Regions from separate parts of the Azospirillum sp. Sh1 genome, predicted to be linked through region 1. Evidence: riboswitches for the same ligand, from Rfam matches in the RefSeq annotation. Region 1 holds a riboswitch; each other region holds the start of a gene.
The links. Region 1 has a riboswitch for thiamine pyrophosphate ahead of FZ029_RS12775 (ABC transporter ATP-binding protein). Riboswitches for the same ligand answer to the same signal wherever they lie in the genome.
Positions count from the first base shown of each region.

Region 2: linked by a shared signal. The riboswitch ahead of thiC (phosphomethylpyrimidine synthase ThiC) and the one ahead of FZ029_RS12775 (ABC transporter ATP-binding protein) in region 1 are both predicted to bind thiamine pyrophosphate.
Region 3: linked by a shared signal. The riboswitch ahead of thiO (glycine oxidase ThiO) and the one ahead of FZ029_RS12775 (ABC transporter ATP-binding protein) in region 1 are both predicted to bind thiamine pyrophosphate.

Region 1 covers NZ_VTTK01000010.1:104,010-107,278, reverse strand. Annotated here, with positions in the region: gene FZ029_RS12785 (ABC transporter substrate-binding protein) at 1-321, opposite strand, end outside; gene FZ029_RS12780 (ABC transporter permease) at 369-1,136, opposite strand; gene FZ029_RS12775 (ABC transporter ATP-binding protein) at 1,133-1,864, opposite strand; TPP riboswitch at 1,900-2,006, opposite strand; gene FZ029_RS12770 (acetoin utilization protein AcuC) at 2,154-3,269, shown strand, end outside.
Region 2 covers NZ_VTTK01000034.1:30,291-33,559, forward strand. Annotated here, with positions in the region: gene argB (acetylglutamate kinase) at 1-134, shown strand, start outside; gene FZ029_RS25775 (hypothetical protein) at 154-450, shown strand; gene FZ029_RS25780 (CorA family divalent cation transporter) at 482-1,468, shown strand; TPP riboswitch at 1,545-1,678, shown strand; gene thiC (phosphomethylpyrimidine synthase ThiC) at 1,799-3,269, shown strand, end outside.
Region 3 covers NZ_VTTK01000020.1:103,301-106,569, reverse strand. Annotated here, with positions in the region: gene FZ029_RS19945 (thiazole synthase) at 1-216, opposite strand, end outside; gene thiS (sulfur carrier protein ThiS) at 338-547, opposite strand; gene thiO (glycine oxidase ThiO) at 544-1,725, opposite strand; TPP riboswitch at 1,717-1,816, opposite strand; gene FZ029_RS19930 (methyl-accepting chemotaxis protein) at 2,066-3,269, shown strand, end outside.

The DNA of each region.
Region 1 (3,269 bases):
CGGCGTCGACACCAGCGTGCCGATGCGGACCAGCGGCAGCCCCTCGTCCACCTGCAGGATCAACTGCGGCTGGTAGGAGACGGCGATGTCGGCACCGCCGGCGGCGACCAGTTTCGGCGGATCGTTGGGGTCGGCCGGGGCGGTCAGCGTCACGTCCAGCCCGGCGTCCTTGAAGAAGCCCTTTTCCTGCGCCACCACCAGCGGGGCGTGGTCGGGGTTTACGAACCAGTCCAGCATCACGGACAGCTTGTCCTGGGCCAAGGCCGGAAGCGAGGTCATCAGGCTGGCGGCCATCAGGCCGGCGGCGAGTAGGTGCTTCATTGGCAGGTGCTTCATCGGGTGTCTCTCCCCCTTCGAGGGTTGGCGTCTTAAGGGTTGGCGTCTTCGGCAGGTTGGGTATCGGGTTGCCAGGGCAGGGCGCGGCGGGCCAGCGCATCGACGGCGGCGTACAGCGTCACCGCGAACAGCCCCAGCACCAGGACGGCGGCGAACAGAAGGTCGATCTGCATGCGGGCGTTGGCGTGCAGCATCAGATAGCCGAGGCCGGAGGACGACCCCACCCATTCGCCGATCACCGCGCCGATGGGCGCCACCGCGGCGGCGACGCGCACGCCGGACCAGAAGGCGGGCAGGGCGGCCGGCAGGCGGATGCTCCACAGGATGGCGGCGGGGGAGGCGCCCATGGTGCGGGCAAGGTCGAGCCAGCCGGGATCGGTGCGCCGCAGCCCGTCGAACAGCGCGGTCGTCACCGGGAAATAGATGACCAGCACCGCCATGGCGATCTTGGAGGCCATGCCATAGCCCAGCCACAGGACCAGCAGAGGCGCCAGGGCGAAGACCGGAATCGCCTGACTGACCAGAAGCAGCGGCATCAGCCAGCGCCGGGCGGTGCGGAAGCGCGCCAGCAGCAATGCGCTGACCCCGCCCAGCGCCACGCCGGCCACGAGCCCGATGAGGATCTCCGAGAGGGTGGTCAGGCCGTGGGTCAGCAACAGGGGCGCCTGCCTCTGCATCGCGTCGGCCACCGCCAGCGGGCTGGGCAGCAGGTAGCGCGGCAGGCCGGTGGCCCAGACCAGCACCTGCCAGGCGGCGACCAGCACCAGCAGGGTGACCAGGGCGCGCAGCAGCGCCTTCATTCCGCCAGCCTCCGCAGAAGCTCGGCCTGATGGGCCAGCAGGCCGGGATCGTCGACGCGGCGCGGTACCGGGCCCAACGGCTCCAGCGCCGGCCCCATCGCGGCGGGGCGGCCGGTCATCACATGCAGGCGGTCGCCGATGCGCAGCGCCTCCAGCGGGTCGTGGGTGACCATCAGGACGGTACGGCCGGCCAGCGTCTCCGCCGCCGTTTCCTGCAGCCGCAGCCGGGTGATGGCGTCGAGCGCCGAGAAGGGCTCGTCCATCAGCACCAGCGGCTTGTCCTCCATCAGCGTGCGGGCCAGCGCCACCCGCTGCCGCTGCCCGCCGGACAGGGCGGCGGGGCGGTCGCGCTCCCGCCCGGACAGACCGACGCGGTCGAGCAATGCGCGGGCCTGCTCCACCCGCGCCGGATCGGGGCGGCGGTGGCGCAGACGGTCGCCCAGGAGGACATTGTCGAGGACGGTCAGCCAGGGCAGCAGAAGGTCCTGTTGCGCCATGTAGGCGATGCGGCCGGCCAGCGGCAGCCCATCGCCGGTGACGACTTGCGTCGGTGGTTCCGGCTCGGCCAGACCGGCGAGAATGCGCAGCAGCGTGGTCTTGCCGACGCCGCTCGGTCCCAGCAGGCAGGTGGTCCGGCCGGCCGGCAGCTCCAGCGTCAGGTCCGAGAACAGCAGCGTGCCGCCATAGGTCAGCCGGGCGCGCGAGATCGTCACCGAAAGCGGCGTCATCGCAAGCATGTCGTTCTGACGGAAGTGGAGAGGGTGCGGTCCCGCATCACTGATCCCTACGCCGGCATGAACCGGATCAGGTTCCAGGGGTCGTCCCGCAACAGGACCTCTCAGCCGCCCATCGGCTCCCCCCAGTGAAGGCGGCGACTATAGGCGCGGACGATCCGCGACCGCAAGCATTGCCGGATCGGAGTTCCGGCCAGTGGAAGTCCGACTTCGGAAGCCGGCCCCTGGAAGCCGGCGCTTGACCGGAGCGTGGCCACGCCTAGTTTCTGGCGGGCATCATGGAGTGCCAGCCCTGACCACGCCCTTTCGCACCCCGCTGTTCATCGGCGGCGAGATCTATCGCGGCTCGACCTACGGGCCGAAACATCCGCTGGCGATCCCGCGCGTCTCGACCGCCATCGACCTCAGCCGCGCCATGGGATGGCTGCCGGACGAGGTCTATCTGGACACCCATGTGGCGAGCGAACGGGAACTGGCACGCTTCCACACCGCCGATTACATCGCGGCGCTGAAACGGGCGGAGGCCGAACAGCGGGTGGATGAGGCCACCGCCGCCCGCCACAATCTCGGCAAGCTGGAGAATCCGGTCTTCGCCGAGATGTACCGGCGGCCGGCCCACAGCAGTGGATCGGCCTTGCAGGCGGCCCGGATCCTGGGCGACCGGCCAGCCGGTCTGGTCTATGCGCCGGCGGCGGGGACCCACCATGCGCGGCGCGACCGTGCCAGCGGATTCTGTTACTTCAACGCGCCGGTGCTGGGCATCCTGGAACTGCTGGACCATGGCCTGGAGCGGGTGCTCTACGTCGATCTCGACGCCCATCATGGCGACGGGGTGGAGGAGGCCTTCGCCGACGACGACCGGGTTCTGACGATCTCCATCCATGAGGATGGCCGCTGGCCCTACACCGGCAAGGCGGAGGACCGCGCCGGCGGGATGGCCCGCAACCTTCCAGTGCCGCCGGGCTTCAACGACAGCGAAATGGAGCATGTGATGGAGGCGGCGGTGCTGCCGCTGGCCCGTGCCTTCCGTCCGCAGGCGATGGTGATCCAGACCGGCGCCGACGCGCTGGCCGAAGACCCGCTGAGCCGGCTGGAGCTGTCCAACCGCGCCCTGTGGGATGCGGTTGCGGCACTGCTGCCGCTGGCGCCGCGGGTGCTGGTGGTGGGCGGCGGCGGCTATAACCCCTGGTCGGTCGGGCGCTGCTGGGCCGGGATCTGGGCGGTGATGAACGGCATCGACCCGGCGATCAAGCCGACGGCGGAGGCGGAGGCGGTGTTGCGCGCCCTGACCTGGAGCCGCGCCGCCGGCCGCAATCCGCCGGAACACTGGTTCACCACGCTGGGCGACGAACGGCGGCCGGGGCCGGTGCGCGACGCGGTGAAACGGGTGGCGGAGATG
Region 2 (3,269 bases), on a different contig from region 1:
AGATCGAAACCTGCATCAGCGCGGTGGAGCAGGGCGTCGACGCCGCTGTTATCCTGGATGGCCGGGTGCCGCATGCCCTACTGCTGGAGATCTTCACCGAGGGCGGTGCCGGCACCCTGATCGGCAAGGCCTGACTCCGTAAACGGGGGACCGATGAGCGACCTGCGCAAGGACCTGCTCCGCCAGATGAAGGCCATCCGTGAGAAGATGGACCCGAAGCTGGTGGAGCGCGCCAGGCTGGCGGCGTTGGGCAAGGTCCCCTATGACAGCGACGCGGCGAAGGAGGCGGTCGGCCATTTCCTTGACGCCAAGCGGGATGGCGGCGCCTTCCGCCGCAAGCTGGAACAGGCGCTGAAGGCCGAGGGCGCGGCGCTGGACCTCGATGACGGGGAGAAGGCGCCGCCTGCGCAACCGCCCGCGAAGCCGAGACGCGGCGGTCGGTTGACGTAACGCCGTCTCGATTTACGCAAGGAGCACCGCCTTGCTGCATGTCTTCGTCAATGACGGCGGTCTGCTCCGCTGGGCCAGGGAGGCTGCCGCGGACGAGGCGGCGCCGCTGCCCGACTCCGCCGTGTGGCTCGACCTCATCAATCCGACGTCCGAAGAGTTGGCGCGTGCGGAGGTGCTGATCGGCACCGGCCTGCCTACCCGAGAGCAGATGGCGGAGATCGAGGAATCGAGCCGTCTGCGCATGGCCGGCGGCGCCTTGACCATGACCGTCACCGCGCTGGTCTGGGCCGACACTGACGAGCCGCGCATCGCCACCGTCAGCTTCGTGCTGGCCGGGCGGCGGCTGGTGACCATCCACGACATCGATCCGCAGGCGCTGCTGGCCTTCCGCCGCCGCGCCACCCATGGCGAGATCTCGGCCGCCCGTGGCGAGCTGGTTCTGGCGGCGCTGGTGGATGGGATGATCGACCGGACCTCCGTCGTGCTGCGGCGGACGGGGGTGGAGTTGGATGCGCTGAACCGCCGCCATTTCCGCGGGCGCAAGCTGCGCTCGCGCGGCGAAACGCTGGACGATGCGCAGACGCTGAAGCGCATCGGCCATGCCGGGCATCTGATCGGCAAGGCGCGGGTCAGTCTAGCCAGCCTTACCCGCATGACCGATTTCCTGGCGCGCGGCGATGGCTGGAATTCGGGCAAGGCGACGCGGCGCTGGGCCAAGACCACGCTGCAGGACCTGCGCGGGCTCGACCAATATGCCCGTTTCCTGGCCGGCAAGGTCGCTTTGGCGCTGGATACGGCGTTGGGACAGATCAACGTCGAGCAGAACGAGATCGTCAAGATCGTGTCGGTGCTGACCGTTCTGCTCTATCCGCCGACCCTGGTCGCCAGCATCGGCGGCATGAATTTCACCGACATGCCCGGCAGCGATTCGCCCTTCGGCTATGCCAGCGCCCTCGGGTTGATGCTGCTGTCGGCGTTGCTGCCGATGGTCTATGTGCGGTCGAAACGCTGGATGTGACGCGTTTCCACAATATGGCAGGCGGATGGTCCGCGGCGCTTTCCTTTTGACAGGTGCGTCCGCCGGCGGCAGGATGGGCGCATTCCAGGGGGGTCCCGACAGGGGGCTGAGATACCAACGGCCGGACGGCGCCAAGCGTCGCCGGCAGCGTGGTGACCCTTCGAACCTGATCCGGGTCATACCGGCGAAGGGAGGGACCTCGTGACGGGCCGACCACGCCCCGTCCGGCCGTATCGGCCCCACATTTCCGGGGCGCATGGCCCGCACGAAGATACCGCACCTCCGTCCGCAGTCCCGGGTTTGTCCGCCCAACTCCGACGGAGAAACCCAATGCCTAAGGACTTCAACGAAAACGCCATCCGCATTTCGACCGGCCCGCTGCCGTCGTCGCGGAAAATCCATGTGCCCGGCACGCGTTTTCCCGATCTGCGTGTCGCCATGCGCGAGATCGCGCTGTCGGGCGGCGAGCCGCCGCTGACCGTCTATGATGCTTCCGGTCCCTACACCGACGAGTCGGTCGCCATCGACGTGCGGGCCGGGTTGGCCAAGCACCGCCGCGACTGGATCCTGGCCCGTGGCGACGTCGAGACCACCGACAGCGGCGTGCTGCGCGCCAAGGACGGCGGCGCGGTGACCCAGATGGCCTACGCCCGTGCCGGCATCGTCACCGCGGAGATGGAATACATCGCCGTCCGCGAGAATCTCGGCCGTGCCGCCGCGTTGGAGGCAACGCGCGACGGCGAGGATTTCGGCGCCGAGATCCCCGACTTCATCACCCCGGAATTTGTTCGTGACGAGGTGGCGCGCGGGCGGGCGATCATCCCGTCCAATGTCAATCATCCCGAGTCGGAGCCGATGATCATCGGCCGCAACTTCCTGACCAAGATCAACGCCAACATCGGCAACTCCGCCGTGACCTCCTCGATCGAGGAGGAGGTGGAGAAGATGGTCTGGTCGATCCGCTGGGGTGCGGATACCGTGATGGACCTGTCCACCGGCGCCGACATCCACCAGACCCGCGAGTGGATCCTGCGGAATTCCCCGGTTCCCATCGGCACCGTGCCGATCTATCAGGCGCTGGAGAAGGTGAATGGCAGGGCCGAGGACCTGACCTGGGAGCTGTTCCGCGACACGCTGATCGAACAGGCGGAGCAGGGCGTCGATTATTTCACCATCCATGCCGGCCTGCGATTGGCCCACATACCGCTGACCGCCAAGCGGGTGACCGGCATCGTGTCGCGCGGCGGCTCGATCATCGCCAAATGGTGCCTGGCCCATCATCGCGAGAATTTCCTCTACGATCATTTCGCCGACATCGTCGAGATTTGCCGCGCCTATGACGTGGCGCTGTCGATGGGCGACGGCCTGCGGCCGGGCAGCCAGGCCGATGCCAACGACGCCGCGCAGTTCGCCGAACTGGAGACGCTGGGCGAGCTGACCAAGATCGCCTGGGCGCGCGACGTTCAGGTGATGATCGAGGGGCCGGGCCATGTGCCGATGCACAAGATCAAGCACAATGTGGAGAAGCAGATCGCGCTGTGCGGCGAAGCGCCCTTCTACACGCTGGGGCCGTTGGTGACCGACATCGCGCCGGGGTACGACCACATCACCAGCGCCATCGGCGCGGCGATGATCGGCTGGTTCGGCACGGCGATGCTCTGCTACGTCACGCCGAAGGAGCATCTTGGGCTGCCGGATCGCGACGACGTGAAGGCCGGCGTCATCGCCTACAAGATCGCCGCCCATGCCGCCGACCTTGCCAAGGGCCACCCGGCGGCGCGGCTGCGCGACGACGCCATGT
Region 3 (3,269 bases), on a different contig from region 1:
GCGCCCGGCGGTGGCGCGGGCCAGCACGTCGACGAGGCTTTCCGAATAGCCGTCCAGGCTGATGCGCCGGATCGCCAGCGTGACCAGCTCGCTGCCGCTGGCCGCCAGCGCGTCGAGCATCACCTGCTGGTTCGGATAGCCGGCGGTGCCGAGGAAGAGACGGGAACCGAGGCTGCGCCCGGCGATGGTGAGGGTGTCGGGGGTGGAATGGAGCATGTGGGGAGCCTTTGCAAAGGCCCTCTCCCGAAGCCGCGACTCCCCGGAAAATCCCCCTCTCCCCAGGGGGGAGAGGGGATTCTTACCGTGTCGCGGGCCGGGAGAGGGAGATGTCAGGGGGTCAGCCGCCTTGGATCGGGCGGACGATTTCCAGGCTGTCGCCGGGCTGGAGCGGGGTTTCGGGCCAGCGGCGGCGGGGAACGACGGCGCCGTTCAGTGCGACGGCGACGCCCGGCGCACACTCGGCGATGCCGCGGCCGGCCAGGAACTCGGCGACGGACGCGGCGGACAGCGGCTCTTCGCGGCCGTTGACGCGGAGGACGGCGCTCATGCGGCGGCTCCCGCCGCAACGAATCGGCAGGCGGCGAAGGGGCGCAACAGCGGGTCGGTCTCGCCGGTCAGCACAAGCCGGGCGATGCCGTCGGCGGTCACCGGGGTCAGCAGGATGCCGTTGCGGTGGTGGCCGGTGGCGTGGATCAGGCCGGGAACACCGCTTTCGCCCAGGATCGGCGCATCGTCGCGGCTGCCCGGACGGAACCCGACCCAGGCCTCCTCGATCGGCAGTTCGGCGATGCCCGGCAGCGCCCGCCATGCCCCCTCCAGCAGGGCGAACTGCCCGCCGGCGGTCAGGCGGTCGTCGAAGCCGCGCTCCTCCGTCGTGGCGCCGATCAGCAGCCGGCCATCCAGCCGCGGGATCAGGTAGGTGCCCGGCGTCCACACCACATGGCGCAGCAGCGGCAACCGCGCGTCCATCCTCAGACAGACCATCTGCCCCTTCACCGGCCGCACCGGCGGCTTGGCGGCGGGCGGCAGTCCCGGCACCCCGGCCGACCAGGCCCCGGCGGCCAGCACCACCCGGTCGGCCCGGTGCAGAGTTTCAGCAACCCGCACGCCCACGGCGCGGCCGCCCTCCACCGCCAGCGCCACCTCGCCGCAGCGCTCATGCAGGCGGGCACCGGCAGCCTCGGCGGCGCAGCGCAGGGCGGCTGCGACCTTGCGGTTGTCGACCTGATGGTCGCCGGCACAGAACAGCGCACCGGCGACGCCGGGCTGCAGGAAAGGCTCGCGCCGCCGCACCTCGGCCCCGCTCAGCCATTCCACCGGCAAGCCCAGGTCGCGCTGGAAACCGTGCAGGAAACGGACCTTGGCGGCATCGTCGGCAGTGAGCGCGATGACCATCGTGCCTTCGCTGCGCAGATCGACGGCCATGCCGCTCGCGGCTTCGAGATCGCGGGCGAAGTCCGGCCACAGCGCCTGCGAGGCGCGGGTCAGCGGCAGCAGCCCCTCCTCGCCCGGTTCGGTTTCGACGCAGGCGGCCAGCATGCCGCCGGCGGCATGGGTGGCGCCGCGGCCGGCCTCTCCCCGCTCGAACACATCGACGCGGCAGCCGGCCGACGCCAGCCTCCAGGCGATGGCGAGGCCGATGCAGCCGGCGCCGATGATGGCGACGGATGGGCGGAATCCGGAGACGCACTCCGAAATAGAATACGGTTCTGGCGCATGGATCATGCGGCGGCTCCCTTCGCTGGAATTACCCAGACAGGTTCGATGGGTGTGTTCTCAGCCGCGCTACCACCGCGCGGCACCCCAGGCCTATGGCTCGCCTTATGCCAATGTTTCGCTGGCCCCACAAGCGGAATCGACACTCATCCATCCCGCCGCCCCACCCAGCCGACTGCCGCCGATGCGGCGACATGCCACAGCACAATAAGGAGTTCCCCGGATAAGAAACGCTACCAATCGGCAGCTAAACCATCCGTAAAATAAGCCATACCGGGGCACTCGCTGCAACAAACGGGCGCGACCGGTGTGCGGAACGAACAACAAAGACGACCGAGGATTCGCCAGCATGCTGTCATTCTTCCGCTCGGACGCTCCGAACGCCCCCATTTCCGGCAGTCCGGTCGGCAACCCGGCTGGCAAATCCGATCCGGCAACGCCGGCGACCGCGCCGGCGGAAGCGCCGGTCCGCAGCCTGTGCCTGCCGGCCGCCCAGATCGGCGCCACGGCGCTGGAGGGGCTGGGCTTCGCCGCCGGCGCGCCGGCTCTGGTCGTCGGCTTCGTGTCGCCGCATGTCGATTTCGCCGCCACCTCCCGCGCCCTGCGCTCCGCCCTTCCGCCGTCGACGCAACTGGTGCTGGTCTCCACCTCGGGCGAGCTGTGCGCGGCCGAAGGCCAGCCGCTCTATCGCAAGGCCGGCGACCGCTGGGACAGCGTGGTGCTGCAATCCTTCAGCCCGCGCCTGTTCGCCGGAGTCAGCATCCACACGGTGCCGCTGCATTGCGACGACCTGCGCGCCGGCCGCCCGACCCGCGACGTGCCGGCGCGGGTGGAGGCGATCCGCGGCGAGCTTGACCGCATCCGCGTCCCCTTCGCCGTCGACAGCCACGACACGGTGGCGTTGACCTTCATCGACGGCCTGTCGGCCAGCGAAAGCTGGTTCATGGAGGCGGTCTACCGGTCCGGCCATTTCCCCTGCCTGTTCATCGGCGGCTCGGCCGGCGGCAAGCTCGATTTCCGCAACACCCACCTGTTCGACGGCCAGCGCGTGCTGGAGAATTCGGCGGTGACCATTTTCCTGAAGATGGCGCCCGGCATCCGCTACGGCATCTTCAAGTCGCAGAATTTCCGCCCGACCCAGACCCGCTTCGCCGTGGTCGATGCCGACCCGATGCGCCGCATCGTGCGCAGCGTGATCGACCGCGACAGCTTCGAGGTCATCGGCTTCATCGACGCATTGGCCAAATCCCTGCGCTGCAAGCCGCAGGACCTGCCGGGCAAACTGGCCAACAACACCTTCGCCGTCGAGATGGAGGGGGAGCTGTTCGTCCGTTCCATCTCTGGCTTCGATTTCGAGAAGGGCGAGGTCGGCTTCTACTGTGACGTCAATCCCGGCGATTCGCTGTGTCTGGTGGAGGCGACCGACTTCGTCCGCCAGACGGAGGACGACCTCGCGGCCTATCTGCGCGGCAAGCCGCGACCGGTGGGCGCCATCCTGAACGACTGCATCCTGCGCCGGCTGAACAACCCGGACCAGCTGTCGCGGGTCCATG